2 linked regions of the Plantactinospora soyae genome follow. The protein of the gene in region 1 binds, or shares a complex with, the protein of each later gene. Links are inferred from orthologs where the notes say so. Each region holds a gene or a part of one and is shown on either strand. Other genes may lie near its edges. The genes, in order: nusB and rpsJ.

Evidence for each region.
Region 2: the proteins of nusB (region 1) and rpsJ are in contact, whole or in part, in a solved structure (PDB 3D3B), measured with the Escherichia coli proteins. The link is inferred for Plantactinospora soyae from one-to-one orthologs.

What each region holds. Positions count from the first base shown.
Region 1 is NZ_JADBEB010000001.1:5,143,082-5,150,778, forward strand. What follows is about bases 1-2,873. They hold nusB (transcription antitermination factor NusB), read left to right. Parts: upstream 1-1,168; coding sequence 1,169-1,579; downstream 1,580-2,873. Other genes in these bases: aroB (3-dehydroquinate synthase), read left to right, coding at 1-3; aroQ (type II 3-dehydroquinate dehydratase), read left to right, coding at 1-464; efp (elongation factor P), read left to right, coding at 588-1,145; bldD (transcriptional regulator BldD), read right to left, coding at 1,907-2,395; pyrR (bifunctional pyr operon transcriptional regulator/uracil phosphoribosyltransferase PyrR), read left to right, coding at 2,680-2,873. In the rest of the region: more of pyrR, read left to right, coding at 2,874-3,261; H4W31_RS22865 (aspartate carbamoyltransferase catalytic subunit), read left to right, coding at 3,261-4,187; H4W31_RS22870 (dihydroorotase), read left to right, coding at 4,184-5,566; carA (glutamine-hydrolyzing carbamoyl-phosphate synthase small subunit), read left to right, coding at 5,619-6,767; carB (carbamoyl-phosphate synthase large subunit), read left to right, coding at 6,760-7,697. UniProt on the Escherichia coli protein: Part of the processive rRNA transcription and antitermination complex (rrnTAC). The complex forms an RNA-chaperone ring around the RNA exit tunnel of RNA polymerase (RNAP).
Region 2 is NZ_JADBEB010000001.1:894,006-901,687, forward strand. The notes cover bases 4,042-6,899. They hold rpsJ (30S ribosomal protein S10), read right to left. Parts: upstream 5,696-6,899; coding sequence 5,387-5,695; downstream 4,042-5,386. Other genes in these bases: rplW (50S ribosomal protein L23), read right to left, coding at 4,042-4,063; rplD (50S ribosomal protein L4), read right to left, coding at 4,060-4,713; rplC (50S ribosomal protein L3), read right to left, coding at 4,710-5,375; tuf (elongation factor Tu), read right to left, coding at 6,049-6,899. Also shown: rplN (50S ribosomal protein L14), read right to left, coding at 1-144; rpsQ (30S ribosomal protein S17), read right to left, coding at 259-537; rpmC (50S ribosomal protein L29), read right to left, coding at 534-770; rplP (50S ribosomal protein L16), read right to left, coding at 770-1,195; rpsC (30S ribosomal protein S3), read right to left, coding at 1,199-2,080; rplV (50S ribosomal protein L22), read right to left, coding at 2,080-2,574; rpsS (30S ribosomal protein S19), read right to left, coding at 2,612-2,893; rplB (50S ribosomal protein L2), read right to left, coding at 2,909-3,748; more of rplW, read right to left, coding at 3,761-4,041; more of tuf, read right to left, coding at 6,900-7,242; fusA (elongation factor G), read right to left, coding at 7,480-7,682. UniProt on the Escherichia coli protein: Involved in the binding of tRNA to the ribosomes. Part of the processive rRNA transcription and antitermination complex (rrnTAC). The complex forms an RNA-chaperone ring around the RNA exit tunnel of RNA polymerase (RNAP).

The sequences.
Region 1 (7,697 bases):
TGAGGGTGTACGTGCTCAACGGGCCGAACCTGGGCCGCCTCGGCACCCGGCAGGTCGACGTGTACGGCGTGACCAGCTACGCCGACCTGGTGGCGAGTTGTCAGGCCGTCGGTCGGGACTGGGGGCTGGACGTCGAGGTACGGCAGACCGACGCCGAGTCGGAGATGCTCGGCTGGCTGCACGCGGCGGCCGACGAGGAGGCGGCGGTGGTGCTGAATCCCGGCGCCTGGTCGCACTACTCGTACGCGGTCCGGGACGCCTGCGCCCTGCTGCGCGGCCCGTTGGTCGAGGTGCACATCTCCAACATCCACGCCCGGGAGGAGTTCCGGCATCACTCGGTGGTCTCCGCCGTGGCCACCGGGGTGATCTGCGGCCTCGGTGTCGACGGTTACCGGCTGGCCCTGATCCACCTGGCCCAGCGTCTGGCCGGAACGTCTGGTCCGGTGCCGCCGACGGGCGGTTGAGCGGCGTCACGGCCGAGGCGATGGCCCGGCGGGAACCCCGGCGAGAACCGAGACAAGATCAACTGGACTCTCCTTGTAGACTTGCCGGATCTCCGTCCGCCTAATTGAAGATCAAGGCAGGAAATGGCCACCACCAACGACCTGAAGAACGGTCTGGTTCTCAACCTCGACGGCGAGCTGTGGGCCGTCGTGGAGTTCCAGCACGTCAAGCCCGGCAAGGGCGGTGCGTTCGTGCGCACCACGCTGAAGAACGTGCTGTCTGGCAAGTCCGTCGACAAGACGTTCAACGCGGGTACCAAGGTCGACACGGCCACCGTCGACAAGCGCACGATGCAGTATCTGTACGCCGACGGCGAGGACTACGTCTTCATGGATCTGGAGACGTACGACCAGATTCCGGTCCCCGGCGGCACGGTTGGCGAGGCGGCCAACTACCTGCTGCCCGAGGCGGAGGCGATCGTCGCCACCCACGAGGGCGTGCCGCTCTACCTCGAGCTGCCGACCAGCGTGGTGCTGGAGATCACCTACACCGAGCCGGGTCTGCAGGGTGACCGGTCGACCGGCGGCAACAAGCCGGCGACGGTCGAGACCGGCGCGACGGTCCAGGTGCCGCTCTTCATCACCACCGGTGAGAAGATCAAGGTCGACACCCGCGACGGCCGCTATCTCGGCCGCGCCTGATGGCGGAGGGCCCCAAACAGCAGATGCCGGCCCGCCGTAAGGCGCGGAAGCGGGCACTGGACGTGCTCTACGAGGCGGACATGCGGGCCCGCCCTCCGGTCGAGGTGCTGGCCGGCTATCTCCAGCGGTTGGAGCAGCCGCGCCCGGAACACCTCGGGTACGCGATCGGCCTGATCGAGGGCGTGGCGGCGAACCAGGCGCGGATCGACGAGCTGATCGACAGTTACGCCGAGGGCTGGACCCTCGACCGGATGCCGGCGGTCGACCGTAACCTGGCCCGGATCGCCATCTACGAGCTGCTCTACGTCGACGAGATCGACGACGCGGTGGCGATCAGCGAGGCGGTCGAGTTGGCGCGGCAGATGTCGACCGACGACTCGCCCCGGTTCCTCAACGGCATCCTCGGCCGGATCGCCGAGTACGCGACCCGGTAGCTCGGGGCGCCCGTCGTTTCCGGCCCTGACGTCCGGTCTGCGGCCCTCCGTCCGTCCCGTCCCGTCTGTCCCCGTCCGGGTGGCTGGCGCGGCGTGGGCGCGGTGGCGGAGGGTCGCGGGCGAGCGGCGACGAGGCGTGCCGGAGTGATCTCCGAGCCGGGGCGTCCGGTGTCGGCGTTCTTCGGAACACGACGGGCGGCCTTCCCGGGCACGATCGTGCGACGTACCGGCCCGAAGCGCGCCGTACCGGTCCGAAGTGCGGCGCATCGCCCCGGAATGGCACAACGGGGCCCGTGCCGGCTCGGCACGGACCCCGACAGTGGGGGATCAGGACGCGAAGAGCGCCCGGGGGTCGGCGACGAGGACGCCGTGTTCGGTGAGCCGCTCGATCAGCCCGGAGGGTGACGAGTCGTAGACGATGGCGAGCGCCCGAAGGTCGTCCGCGCGAATCGACAGCACCCGCCCGTTGTAGTCACCCCGCTGCTGCTGGATGGCTCGGGCATAGCGAGCGACGTACGCGAGGTCCTCGGACGCCTCGTCGTACAGCCGCTCAAGGTCGAGCACGATCTTGTTCGTCGGCTCGTGCCGGACACCGCTGCCGTCCGGCAGCAGTTCCGAGACGGGCACCCGGTAGAAGTCGGCGAGCTCGGCGAGACGCGACACCGTGACGGCGCGGTCCCCCCGCTCGTACGAGCCGACGACGACGGCTTTCCACCGCCCGTTTGACTTTTCCTCCACCCCCTGCAGGGACAAACCCTGCTGCTGACGGATAGAGCGCAGACGCGCGCCCAACGACTTGGCGTATTCAGAGGGCATTCGGCACTCCCAGTGCTGGTCGGGGATCTCCCCAGCGATCGCTACGGAGCGTGACGGTACGGGGATTGCGACACGTGGTCAAGTGCTAGTTACCTACCTATTACAAAGATCGTGTTCTCAAGGGCGGTTTCGTCTCGCTGATCCGACGGTCAGTGACCCGCCACGGCCGGCCCTGTGGCCAGTGGTAACGTGGCTGGAGCCCCGGCCCGCGCCGTCCGCTGGTGAGCGCCGGAATCCGACGTCCTTTAACGACCCGTCCCGTGAGGCGGGGAAGGGGGTCCGCCGTGGCGTACCCGCAGGCTGCTCTACCGCCGCCGGTCTCACCACCGTCCGTGAAGGTCATCCTGACCAGCGCCGAACTGGCCCGGGTGGTGGACCGGATCGCACACCAGATTCTCGAGAAGACCCAGGGCGCCGCCGGCACCGTGCTGCTCGGCATTCCCACCCGAGGGGCCCCGCTGGCCCACCGGCTGGCCGCCCGGATCAACGCCTTCGAGGACATCGACGTACCGGTGGGTGTGCTCGACATCACTCTCTACCGCGATGATCTCCGCCGCCACGCGGTCCGGGCGATCGGACCGACGGAGGTGCCCGCCGAGGGGATCGACGGCAAGCGGGTGATCCTGGTGGACGACGTCCTCTTCTCCGGCCGTACCGTGCGGGCCGCCCTCGATGCGCTCAGCGACATCGGGCGGCCGAGTTCGGTGCAGCTCGCCGTGCTGGTCGACCGGGGCCACCGCGAGCTGCCGATCCGGGCCGACTACGTGGGCAAGAACATCCCGACGGCGCTCGCCGAGAGCGTCAAGGTGACGCTCGCCGAGACTGACGGCGCCGACGAGGTCAAGTTGATCGGAGGCGCGGCGTAGTGCTGAAACACCTGCTCAGCGGGGCGGATCTGGACGCCGCCACCGCCACGCTGATCCTGGACACGGCGGGTGAGATGGCCCGGCTGGCCGGCCGCGAGGTGAAGAAGCTCCCCGCGCTGCGTGGCCGTACCGTGGTCAACCTCTTCTACGAGGACTCCACCCGGACCCGGATCTCCTTCGAGGCGGCGGCGAAGCGGCTCTCCGCCGACGTGATCAACTTCTCGGCCAAGGGCTCCAGCGTCTCCAAGGGCGAGAGCCTGAAGGACACCGCGTTGACCCTCCAGGCCATGGGCGCCGACGCGGTGGTGATCCGGCACCCGGCCTCCGGTGCGCCGCACACGCTGGCGAACTGGGTCGACGGCTCGGTGCTCAACGCCGGGGACGGCACCCACGAGCACCCGACGCAGGCGCTGCTCGACGCGTACACCATGCGGTCCCGGCTGGGTCGGGTCGCCGGGCTGTCGGTCGCGGTGGTCGGCGACGTGCTGCACAGCCGGGTGGCCCGGTCGAACGTGCTGCTGCTGGCCACCCTCGGCGCCAAGGTGACCCTGGTCGGGCCGCCCACGCTGATTCCGGTCGACATCGGCACGGCGCTGGCCCCCGGCACCGAGGTGTCGTACGACCTCGACGCGGTGCTGCCCACCTCCGACGTGGTGATGATGCTGCGGGTGCAACGGGAGCGGATGGCCGACTCCTACTTCCCCTCCGCCCGGGAGTACGCCCGGCGGTACGGGCTGGACGGGCCACGGATGCGACGACTGCCGGACCACGCGATCGTCATGCATCCCGGCCCGATGAACCGGGGGATGGAGATCGCGCCCGAGGTGGCCGACTCACCCCGGTCCACGATCGTCGAACAGGTCACCAACGGTGTTTCCGTCCGGATGGCCGTGCTGTACCTGCTGCTGGGGGGAATGAACCGATGAGCGACTCAACTGCCGGCGGTGGCCGGTCCGCGTACCTGATCCGGGGGGCCAGGGTGGTCGGCGCCGAGCCGACCGACCTGCTGGTCACCGGCGGCGTGGTGACGCAGGTCGGGCGGGGGCTCGACGCCCGCGGCGCGACGGTCGTCGACGCGGACGGGCTGGTCGCGCTGCCCGGCCTGGTCGACCTGCACACCCACCTGCGCGAACCGGGCCGGGAGGACGCCGAGACGGTCGAGTCGGGCTCCCGGGCGGCGGCGCTGGGCGGCTACACCGCGGTGTGCGCGATGGCCAACACGTCACCGGTCGCCGACACGGCGGGCGTGGTCGAGCAGGTCTGGCGGCTCGGCCGCGAGGCGGGCCTGGTCGACGTGCAGCCGATCGGCGCGGTCACCGTCGGGTTGGCCGGCGAGCGCCTGGCCGAGCTGGGCGCGATGGCCGACTCCGCCGCCCGGGTCCGGATCTTCTCCGACGACGGGCACTGCGTGGCGGACCCGCGGCTGATGCGCCGGGCGCTGGAGTACGTCAAGGCGTTCGACGGGGTGATCGCCCAGCACGCCGAGGAGCCCCGGCTGACCGAGGGCGCCCAGATGCACGAGGGCGAGGTGTCGACCCGGCTGGGTCTGACCGGCTGGCCGGCGGTGGCCGAGGAGGCGATCATCGCCCGGGACGTGCTCCTCGCCGAGCACGTCGGCAGCCGGCTGCACGTCTGCCACCTCTCCACCGCCGGCAGCGTCGAGGTGCTCCGGCACGCCAAGGCGCGCGGCGTCCGGGTCACCGCCGAGGTGACCCCGCACCATCTGCTGCTCACCGACGAACTCGTCGGCGGCCGGCGGGAGATCGTCAGCCCCGCCCTCGCCGACCCGGCGGGCCCGGCCCTGCGCAACGCCGGGATCACCGGGGCCGGCTACGACCCGGTCTTCAAGGTCAACCCGCCGCTGCGGACCGCCGCAGACGCCGCCGCGCTGCGGGACGCCCTGATCGAGGGGATCATCGACGTCGTCGCCACCGACCACGCCCCGCACGCGCTGGAGGACAAGGAGTGCGAGTGGGCGTACGCCCGGCCGGGCATGCTCGGCCTGGAGACGGCGCTGTCGGTGCTGCTCTCCGTACTCGGCGAGCGGTGGGACCTGATCGCCGAGCGGATGTCCCGGACCCCGGCCCGGATCGCCGGGCTGGTCGAGCACGGGCGTGACCCGGCACCGGGCGTACCGGCCAACCTGACCCTGGTCGACCCGGCGGCCCGCCGCACGGTCGATCCCGGCGAGCTGGCCAGCCGCAGCCGCAACACCCCGTACGCCGGAATGACCCTGCCCGGCCGGATCGTCGCCACCTTCCTGGCCGGCGAGCCGACGGTACTGGACGCAAAGGCGGTGAGGTGATGCGAGCGAGGAGTGAGCTTGCGAGCCCCGCAGTCCGGATCGGAGGCATGAAGTGAACCGGAGACGACCGGCGATCCTGGTCCTGGAGGACGGGCGGACCTTTCGCGGCGAGGCGTACGGCAGCGTGGGGGAGACCTTCGGCGAGGCCGTCTTCAACACCGGGATGACCGGCTACCAGGAGACGCTGACCGACCCGTCGTACCACCGGCAGGTGGTGGTGCAGACCGCGCCGCACATCGGCAACACCGGGGTCAACGCCGAGGACGACGAGTCCGGCCGGATCTGGGTGGCCGGGTACGTCGTCCGGGACCCGGCCCGGATCGGGTCGAACTGGCGCGCGACCGGAGGTCTGGAGGACCGGCTGGCCACCGAGGGCGTGGTCGGGATCTCCGGGGTGGACACCCGGGCGCTGACCCGGCACCTGCGGGACCGGGGCGCGATGCGGGTCGGCGTGTCCAGCATCGACGACGACCCGTCGGCCCTGCTGGCCCGGGTCCGCGAGTCACCCCGGATGACCGGCGCGGACCTCTCCGCCCAGGTGAGCACCGCGAAGCCGTACACCGTCGCGGCCGAGGGCGAGCACCGGTTCACCGTCGCCGCGCTGGACCTGGGGATCAAGCGCAACGTGCCGCGCCGGCTCGCGGCGCGGGGTGTCACCACCCACGTCCTGCCGGCGTCGTCGAGCATCGAGGACCTGCTGGCCACCGGCGCCGACGCGGTCTTCTTCTCGCCCGGCCCGGGCGACCCGGCCACCGCCGACCACCCGGTCGGGCTGGCCCGCGAGGTGATGCGCCGGCAGGTTCCGCTGTTCGGCATCTGCTTCGGCAGCCAGATCCTCGGCCGTGCGCTCGGCTTCGGCACCTACAAACTGGGGTACGGCCACCGCGGCATCAACCAGCCGGTGCTGGACCGGAGCACCGGCAAGGTCGAGGTGACCAGCCACAACCACGGCTTCGCCGTCGACGCGCCGCTCAACCAGGTGATCGACACCGACTTCGGCGGCGTCGAGGTCAGCCACGTCTGCCTGAACGACAACGTCGTCGAGGGGCTGCGGGCCAGGGACGTGCCGGCGTTCACCGTGCAGTACCACCCGGAGGCGGCGGCCGGCCCGCACGACGCGGACTATCTCTTCGACCGCTTCGCGGAACTGATCGAGGGCCGGCCGAGTGCCGGGCCGACCGAAAGCGGGAACCATGCCTAAGCGGACCGACCTGAAGCATGTCATGGTGATCGGCTCCGGCCCGATCGTCATCGGCCAGGCCTGCGAGTTCGACTACTCCGGCACCCAGGCCTGCCGGGTGCTGCGTGCCGAGGGACTGCGGGTCAGCCTGGTCAACTCCAACCCGGCGACCATCATGACCGACCCGGAGTTCGCCGACGCCACGTACGTCGAGCCGATCACCCCGGAGTTCGTCGAGCTGGTCATCGCGAAGGAGCGGCCGGACGCGCTGCTGCCGACCCTGGGTGGGCAGACGGCGCTGAACACGGCGGTGGCGCTGCACGAGTCCGGCGTACTCGCCAAGTACGGGGTGGAGCTGATCGGCGCCGACATCGACGCGATCCGGCGGGGCGAGGACCGGCAGCTGTTCAAGGAGATCGTCGCCAAGGCCGGCGGCGAGACCCCGCGCAGCCGGGTGTGCCACTCGATGGACGAGGTCCGGTCCACCGTCGGCGAGCTGGGCCTGCCGGTGGTGATCCGGCCGTCGTTCACGATGGGCGGCCTGGGCTCCGGGATGGCGCACAACGACGAGGACCTGGACCGGCTCGCCGGTGGGGGACTGGCGGCCAGCCCGGTGCACGAGGTCCTGATCGAGGAGAGTGTGCTCGGCTGGAAGGAGTACGAGCTGGAGCTGATGCGGGACCGGAACGACAACGTCGTGGTGGTCTGCTCGATCGAGAACATCGACCCGATGGGCGTGCACACCGGGGACAGCGTCACGGTCGCTCCGGCGATGACCCTGACCGACCGGGAGTACCAGCGGCTGCGTGACCTCGGGATCGCGGTGCTCCGCGAGGTCGGGGTGGACACCGGCGGCTGCAACATCCAGTTCGCGATCAACCCGGACGACGGCCGGCTCGTCGTGATCGAGATGAACCCCCGGGTCTCCCGCTCCTCGGCCCTGGCCTCCAA
Region 2 (7,682 bases), 4.2 Mb from region 1 along the record:
GGGGATGGCGTCCTTGACCGTGGCCACGATGACGTCGCCGATGCTCGCGTAGCGCCGACCGGAGCCACCGAGGACCCGGATGCACAAGATCTCCCTGGCACCCGTGTTGTCGGCGACGCGCAGTCGCGACTCCTGCTGAATCACGTCTATCTCCTATGTCTGCCAGTTCTCAGCCGGCAGTCTCTCCGACCCGTGCCTTCCGAATCGAAGACCTGTGCCGACTGAGCTTGGCGGAACCCTGAGCCTGCGGTACGGCTCTTACTTGGCCTTCTCGAGGATCTCCACGATCCGCCAGCGCTTGGTGGCGGACAGCGGACGGGTTTCCATGATCAGAACCCGGTCACCGGTACCACACGCGTTCTGCTCGTCGTGAACCTTCAGCTTTCTGGTACGGCGCAGAACCTTGCCGTACAGCGCGTGCTTCACACGGTCCTCGACCTCGACGATCACGGTCTTGTCCATCTTGTCGCTCACCACGAGGCCCTCGCGGACCTTGCGCTGGGCCCGCGGCGTCGCGGTGGTGGTCTCGTCACTCATGATGCAGTCACCTCAGTCGGCGCGGCCGAAAGCCCCAGCTCGCGCTCACGCATGATCGTGTAGATCCGGGCGATCTCCCGACGGATGACCTGCAGCCGGCGGTTGTTGTCCAGTTGGCCGGTGGCCGACTGAACGCGAAGGTTGAACAGCTCCGCCTTGGCCTCCCGCAGCCTGCTGACCAGCTCCTCCTCGGAGAGTTCACGCAGCTCGCCGGCCTTAACGCCCGCGGCCATCAGCTTTCACCCACTTCGCGCGTCACAATTCGGCACTTCATCGGGAGCTTGTGGATCGCGCGACGCATCGCCTCTCGCGCGATCTGCTCGTTGGGGAAGGACATCTCGAAGAGCACCCGCCCCGGCTTAATGTTGGCCACCCACCACTCGGGCGAACCCTTACCGGAACCCATCCGGGTTTCGGCCGGCTTCTTGGTCAGGGCCTGGTCCGGGAACACCGTGATCCAGACCTTGCCACCACGCTTGATGTGCCGGGTCATCGCGATACGGGCCGCTTCGATCTGACGGTTGGTCAGGTACGCGGACTCGAGCGCCTGGATTCCGAACTCGCCGAACACCACCCGGGTGCCACCCTTGGCCGCGCCGTGGCGGTCGGGGTGGTGCGGCTTGCGGAAGCCCTTCGGGGGCTTGCGCGGCATCAGCATGTGTCAGCCCTCCTGCGCTGAGCTGTCCGCCCCGGCCGGAGCGGCCGGAGCGGCCGGCGCGGCCGTGGCCGGCGCGGCGTTTTCGTTCGTGGCTTCGGGAGCCCCGCCGGAGATCTCGGCGGCTGCCGCCCGGCCCGCTTCGGTACCACCGGCGGTCGTGCCGGAGGAACCGGACCGGCCGCGACGCGGCCGCTCGGGACGGTCGCCACGCTCCCGGCGCGGACGCGCCGGACCCGTCTCGGCCGGAGCTTCCCGACCGGGTACGGCGTCGCCCTTGTAGATCCAGACCTTCACGCCGATCCGGCCGAAGGTGGTCCGGGCCTCGAAGAAGCCGTACTCGATGTTGGCCCGCAGCGTGTGCAGCGGAACCCGACCCTCGCGGTAGAACTCGGTACGGCTCATCTCCGCGCCGCCGAGACGGCCGGAGACCTGCACCCGGATGCCCTTGACGATCGGGTTCTTCATCGCCGACTGCATGGCCTTACGCATCGCCCGCCGGAAGCTCACCCGGCTGGACAGCTGCTCCGCCACACCCTGTGCGACAAGCTGCGCGTCCGACTCCGGGCTCTTCACCTCGAGGATGTTGAGCTGCACCTGCTTGCCGGTCAGCTTCTCCAGCTCGCCACGGATCCGGTCCGCCTCGGCGCCCTTACGACCGATGACGATGCCCGGCCGCGCGGTGTGGATGTCGACCCGGACCCGGTCCCGCGTCCGCTCGATGTCGACCTTGGAAATGCCGGCGCGCTCCAGGCCCTTGGACATCATCCGGCGGATCTTGACATCCTCGCCGATGTAGTCCTTGTAGAGCTTGTCCGCGAACCAGCGGGACTTCCAGTCGGTCGAGATGCCGAGCCGGAACCCGTGCGGGTGAACCTTCTGACCCATTACTCGGCACCTTCCGTCTTGCTCTGCGTCTCGCCGGCCCCGGTCTCGGCCGCCGGTGCGGCCTGCGCCGACTCGGTCGACTTGGCCGGTGCGGCCTTCTTCGCCGCAGCCCGCTTCGCCGGCGTGGCGGGCGCGACGGCCTCGACCACGATGGTGATGTGGCAGGTCCGCTTGCGGATCCGGTACGCCCGGCCCTGCGCCCGTGGCTGGAAGCGCTTCATCGTCGGGCCCTCGTCCACGAACGCCTCGCTGACAAGCAACGCGTCGGGGTCCAGCCGCTCGTTGTTCTCCGCGTTGGCGATCGCGCTCGCGAGCACCTTGTAGACCTGCTCACTCGCCGCCTGCGGCGCGAACTGCAGCACCGTGAGCGCCTCCTTCGCGGGCAGACCGCGGACGAGGTTGACCACCCGGCGCGCCTTGGTCGGCGAGATGCGCACGTGTCGCGCAACCGCCCGCGCGCCCGGAAGCACCGGAGCGTCGCCCTTTACTGGCATCGCTGAAACCCCTTGATCCCTAATCCGTGGTCGGCGCTCAGCGCCGGCGGCTCTTCCGGTCGTCCTTCTCGTGACCCTTGAACGTACGGGTCAGCGCAAACTCGCCGAGCTTGTGCCCGACCATCGCCTCGGTGATGAACACCGGAACGTGCTTGCGCCCGTCGTGCACAGCGATCGTGTGCCCGAGCATGTCGGGGATGATCGTCGAGCGGCGCGACCAGGTCTTGATGACGTTCTTCGAGCCCTTTTCGTTCTGCGTCTCCACCTTTTTGAGCAGGTGGTCGTCGATGAACGGGCCCTTCTTCAGGCTGCGAGGCATATCTACCTATCTCCCTTAGCCGCGCTTGCGGGTGGCGTAGCGGCGGCGGACGATGAGGCGGTCGCTCGCCTTGCCCTTCTGACGGGTACGACCCTCGGGCTTACCCTGCGGGTTCACCGGGTGACGACCACCGGAGGTCTTGCCCTCACCACCACCGTGCGGGTGGTCGACCGGGTTCATCGCCACACCACGAACGGTCGGGCGCCGGCCCTTCCACCGCATCCGGCCGGCCTTGCCCCAGTTGATGTTTGACTGGTCGGCGTTGCCGATCTCGCCGATCGTCGCCCTGCAACGCACGTCCACCCGCCGGATTTCGCCGGAGGGCATCCGCAGCGTGGCGTACGCGCCTTCCCGGCCCAGCAGCTGGATACCGACGCCGGCCGACCGCGCCAGCTTGGCGCCACCGCCGGGACGCAGCTCCACCCCGTGGATCGTGGAACCCACCGGGATGTTGCGCAGCGGCAGGTTGTTGCCCGGCTTGATGTCGGCGCCCGGGCCGGACTCCACCCGGTCGCCCTGCTTCAGGTCCTTCGGCGCGAGGATGTACCGCTTCTCGCCGTCGGCGTAGTGCAGCAGCGCGATCCGCGCGGTGCGGTTCGGGTCGTACTCGATGTGCGCGACCTTCGCCGGCACGCCGTCCTTGTCGACCCGCTTGAAGTCGATCAGACGGTACTGGCGCTTGTGCCCACCGCCGTGGTGCCGCGTGGTGATCCGGCCGTGGGCGTTACGCCCGCCCTTCTTCGGCAGCGGAACCAGCAGCGACTTCTCCGGGGTTGACCGGGTGATCTCAGCGAAGTCGGCGACGCTGGAGCCACGCCGGCCCGGCGTCGTCGGCTTGTACTTACGGATAGCCATTGTCTATACCCCTCAGCTGACCGGGCCGCCGAAGGCCTCGATGCGGTCACCGTCAGCCAGCTTCACCATCGCCCGCTTGGTGTTCTTGCGCTTGCCGTACCCGGTACGGGTCCGCTTGCGCTTACCTTCGCGGTTGAGCGTGTTCACCGTCAGGACGCGGACGTTGAAGATCTGCTGAATCGCGATCTTGATCGCCGTCTTGTTGGCGTCCGGGTGCACCAGAAAGGTGTACCAGTTCTGGTTCAGCTCGCTGTAGCTCTTCTCCGAGACGACCGGCGCGAAGATGATGTCTCGCGGGTCGGCGATCGTGGTCACTTCTCGCTCTCCTCGTCCTGCGCCCCACCGCGGACACCCAGGAACTCGTCCAGGGCCTCCTTGGTGAAGACCACATCGTCGGCCACCAGCACGTCGTACGTGTTGAGCTGGCCAGCCTCCAGCAGGTGCACCCGGGGCTCGTTGCGCAGCGACAGCCAGTTCAGCTCGTCGGTGCCGCTCAGCACCACCAGAACCCGCTTGGCCGAGGTCGCCTTGCCCAGCGCGGTGATGGCCGCCTTGGTCGACGGCTTGTCGCCGCTGACGAAGCTCTCCACCACGTGCACCTGGCCGTTGCGGGCCCGGTCCGACAGGGCACCGCGCAGCGCGGCGGCCTTCATCTTCTTCGGGGTCCGCTGGCTGTAGTCGCGCGGGACCGGCCCGTGCACGACGCCACCACCGGCGAACTGCGGCGCGCGGATCGAACCCTGGCGGGCCCGACCGGTGCCCTTCTGCTTGTACGGCTTCTTGCCGCCACCGGCGACCTCGCCGCGGGTCTTCACCTTGTGCGTACCCTGCCGCGCGGCGGCGAGCTGAGCGACCACGACCTGGTGCATCAGCGCGATGTTCGACTGTACGTCGAAGATGGCGGCGGGCAGTTCGACGGAGCCGCTCTTGGCACCCTCGACGTTCAGCACGTCAACGGTGGTCACTTGGCAGCACCACCCTTCTTCGCATCGGCCTTGGCAGCCGACCGGACCAGCACCAGCGCGCCCTTGGGGCCGGGGATGGCACCCCGGACGAGCAGCAGGTTGTTGTCCACGTCCACCGCCTGGACGGTCAGGTTCTGCACGGTGAAGCGCACGCCACCCATCCGGCCGGCCATCTTGACGCCCTTGAAGACGCGACCCGGGGTCGCGCAGGCGCCGATGGAACCGGGCGAACGGTGCTTGCGCTCGACGCCGTGGCTCGCCCGCAGACCGTGGAAGCCGTGCCGCTTCATGACACCGGCGAAGCCCTTGCCCTTGGTCCGGCCGGTCACGTCGATCGTGCTGCCGGCGGCGAACGTCTCGACGTTGACCTCCTGGCCCAGCTCGTAGTCGCCGGCGTCGGCGGTGCGCAGCTCGACGATGTGCCGGCGCGGCGCGACGTTCGCCTTGGCGTAGTGGCCGCTGATCGGCTTCTTGACCTTCCGGGGGTCGACCACGCCGTAGGCCAACTGGACCGCGGAGTAGCCGTCCTTGTCACCCGTGCGGACCTGGGTCACGACACACGGCCCGGCCTGCACCACCGTCACCGGGACAACACGGTTGTTGTCCCAGATCTGGGTCATGCCGAGCTTGGCGCCCAGGATGCCCTTAACTTCCCTGTCCATTAGTCCGGTCCCTACAGCTTGATCTCGATGTCGACGCCAGCCGGCAGGTCGAGGCGCATGAGCGAGTCGACCGTCTTGGGGGTCGGGTCGATGATGTCGATCAGACGCTTGTGCGTGCGCATCTCGAAGTGCTCACGCGAGTCCTTGTACTTGTGGGGCGAACGGATCACGCAGAAGCGATTGATCTCCGTGGGCAGCGGCACCGGGCCCGCGACCTGAGCCCCGGTACGCGTCACCGTCTCAACAATCTTGCGCGCCGAGGAGTCGACCACCTCGTGGTCGTATGCCTTGAGCCGAATGCGGATCTTCTGTCCCGCCATGGTGCCCTCTGTTCCTTCTCTCGCCTTGTCCGTCCGCACGCCTGCACGCCCGCCCCCACGGGGCCCGCTACTGGAGCGGGATCTTCCTGCCTGCCCGGACGCTGCCGATTCCCCTGCTGTCCGACCCCCGCGGTCGGGCGTGTCGCACCCCGGGGCCAGACTCCACCACGGAAATCCGAGGCGGCCCCACCCCTGCGGGAAGTTCGGCGGCGCCGGGAGTGGCGGACCACGCCCCAGACGCCCAGCAAGGGTGGCTGACTGCCGGGCAGCCAGCCACCCTGCCGGTACGCAACCTGACCAGTATGCCGTACTACCGCACGGCAACGCTAATCGGGGTTACCTTTGTTACTCGATTACTTGAGGATCTTGCTAACGAAACCCGCGCCGACCGTACGGCCACCCTCACGGATCGCGAACTTGAGGTTGTCCTCCATCGCGATCGGCTGGATGAGCTTCACGGTCATCGAGGTGTTGTCGCCCGGCATGACCATCTCGGTGCCCTCAGGCAGCGTGACAACGCCGGTGACGTCCGTGGTCCGGAAGTAGAACTGCGGACGGTAGTTCTGGAAGAACGGGGTGTGCCGGCCACCCTCCTCCTTGGAGAGGATGTAGACGGTCGCCTCGAACTCGGTGTGCGGGGTGTTCGTACCCGGCTTCACCACGACCATGCCGCGCTCGACCTCGTCGCGCTTGGTACCACGCAGCAGCAGGCCGACGTTCTCGCCTGCGCGAGCGTCGTCCAGGGTCTTGCGGAACATCTCGATCGCGGTGACCTTGGTCTTGAAGCCCTTCTCCTTGATGCCGACCAGCTCGACGTCCTCGTTCGGCAGGAGCACACCGCGCTCCACCCGACCGGTGACGACCGTGCCACGACCGGTGATCGTGAAGACATCCTCGACCGGCATCAGGAACGGCCTGTCGGTCTCGCGCTCCGGCTGCGGGATCGCGGTGTCGACAGCGCTCATCAGGTCCATGAGCTTGTCGGTCCACTCCGGGTCGCCCTCGAGCGCCTTGAGCGCCGAGACCCGTACGACCGGCAGGTCGTCGCCGGGGTACTCCTGCGCCGACAGCAGCTCGCGGACCTCGAGCTCGACCAGCTCGAGCAGCTCCTCGTCATCGACCATGTCGCTCTTGTTGAGCGCCACGACGATGTAGGGAACGCCGACCTGACGAGCCAGCAGCACGTGCTCGCGGGTCTGCGGCATCGGGCCGTCGGTCGCCGCGACCACCAGGATCGCGCCGTCCATCTGCGCGGCACCGGTGATCATGTTCTTGATGTAGTCGGCGTGACCGGGGCAGTCCACGTGTGCGTAGTGCCGCGCCTCGGTCTGGTACTCGACGTGTGCGATCGAGATCGTGATGCCGCGGGCCTTCTCCTCCGGCGCCTTGTCGATCTCGTCGAACGGCGTGTACGGGTTCAGGTCCGGCATCTTGTCGTGCAGGACCTTAGTGATGGCCGCCGTCAGCGTCGTCTTACCGTGGTCGATGTGACCAATGGTGCCGATGTTGACGTGCGGCTTAGTCCGCTCGAACTTCGCCTTCGCCACTGGTGTCCTCCTGTGGACTTCTTGGTTCGTACGCCCGGCGCGCCACCTGGCGCTTAGGACTCTGTCGACAGCCTTTCCGACCGAGGGATTCCCGATCGGGAAGTCATGTGGGTCTTGCGGCGGTGAAACCTTCAGGCCCGGTCTCGCAGCCCGGCCCGTGAGCGCCGCGGGCGAGATTACCCGCCCGCCACGCTCGCGGTATCACCGGCCCGGTGACGGCTCAGTGCGCGTTTCCGCTCACTCACCCGTCGCCTTCGCGATGATCTCCTTCGCCACGCTTGCGGGAACCTCGGCGTAGGAGTCGAACTGCATGCTGTAGCTAGCCCGGCCCTGGGTCTTCGACCGCAGGTCGCCGACATAGCCGAACATCTCCGAGAGCGGCACCAGTGCCCGGACGATGCGAGCGCCACTGCGCTCTTCCATCGCCTGGATGATGCCAC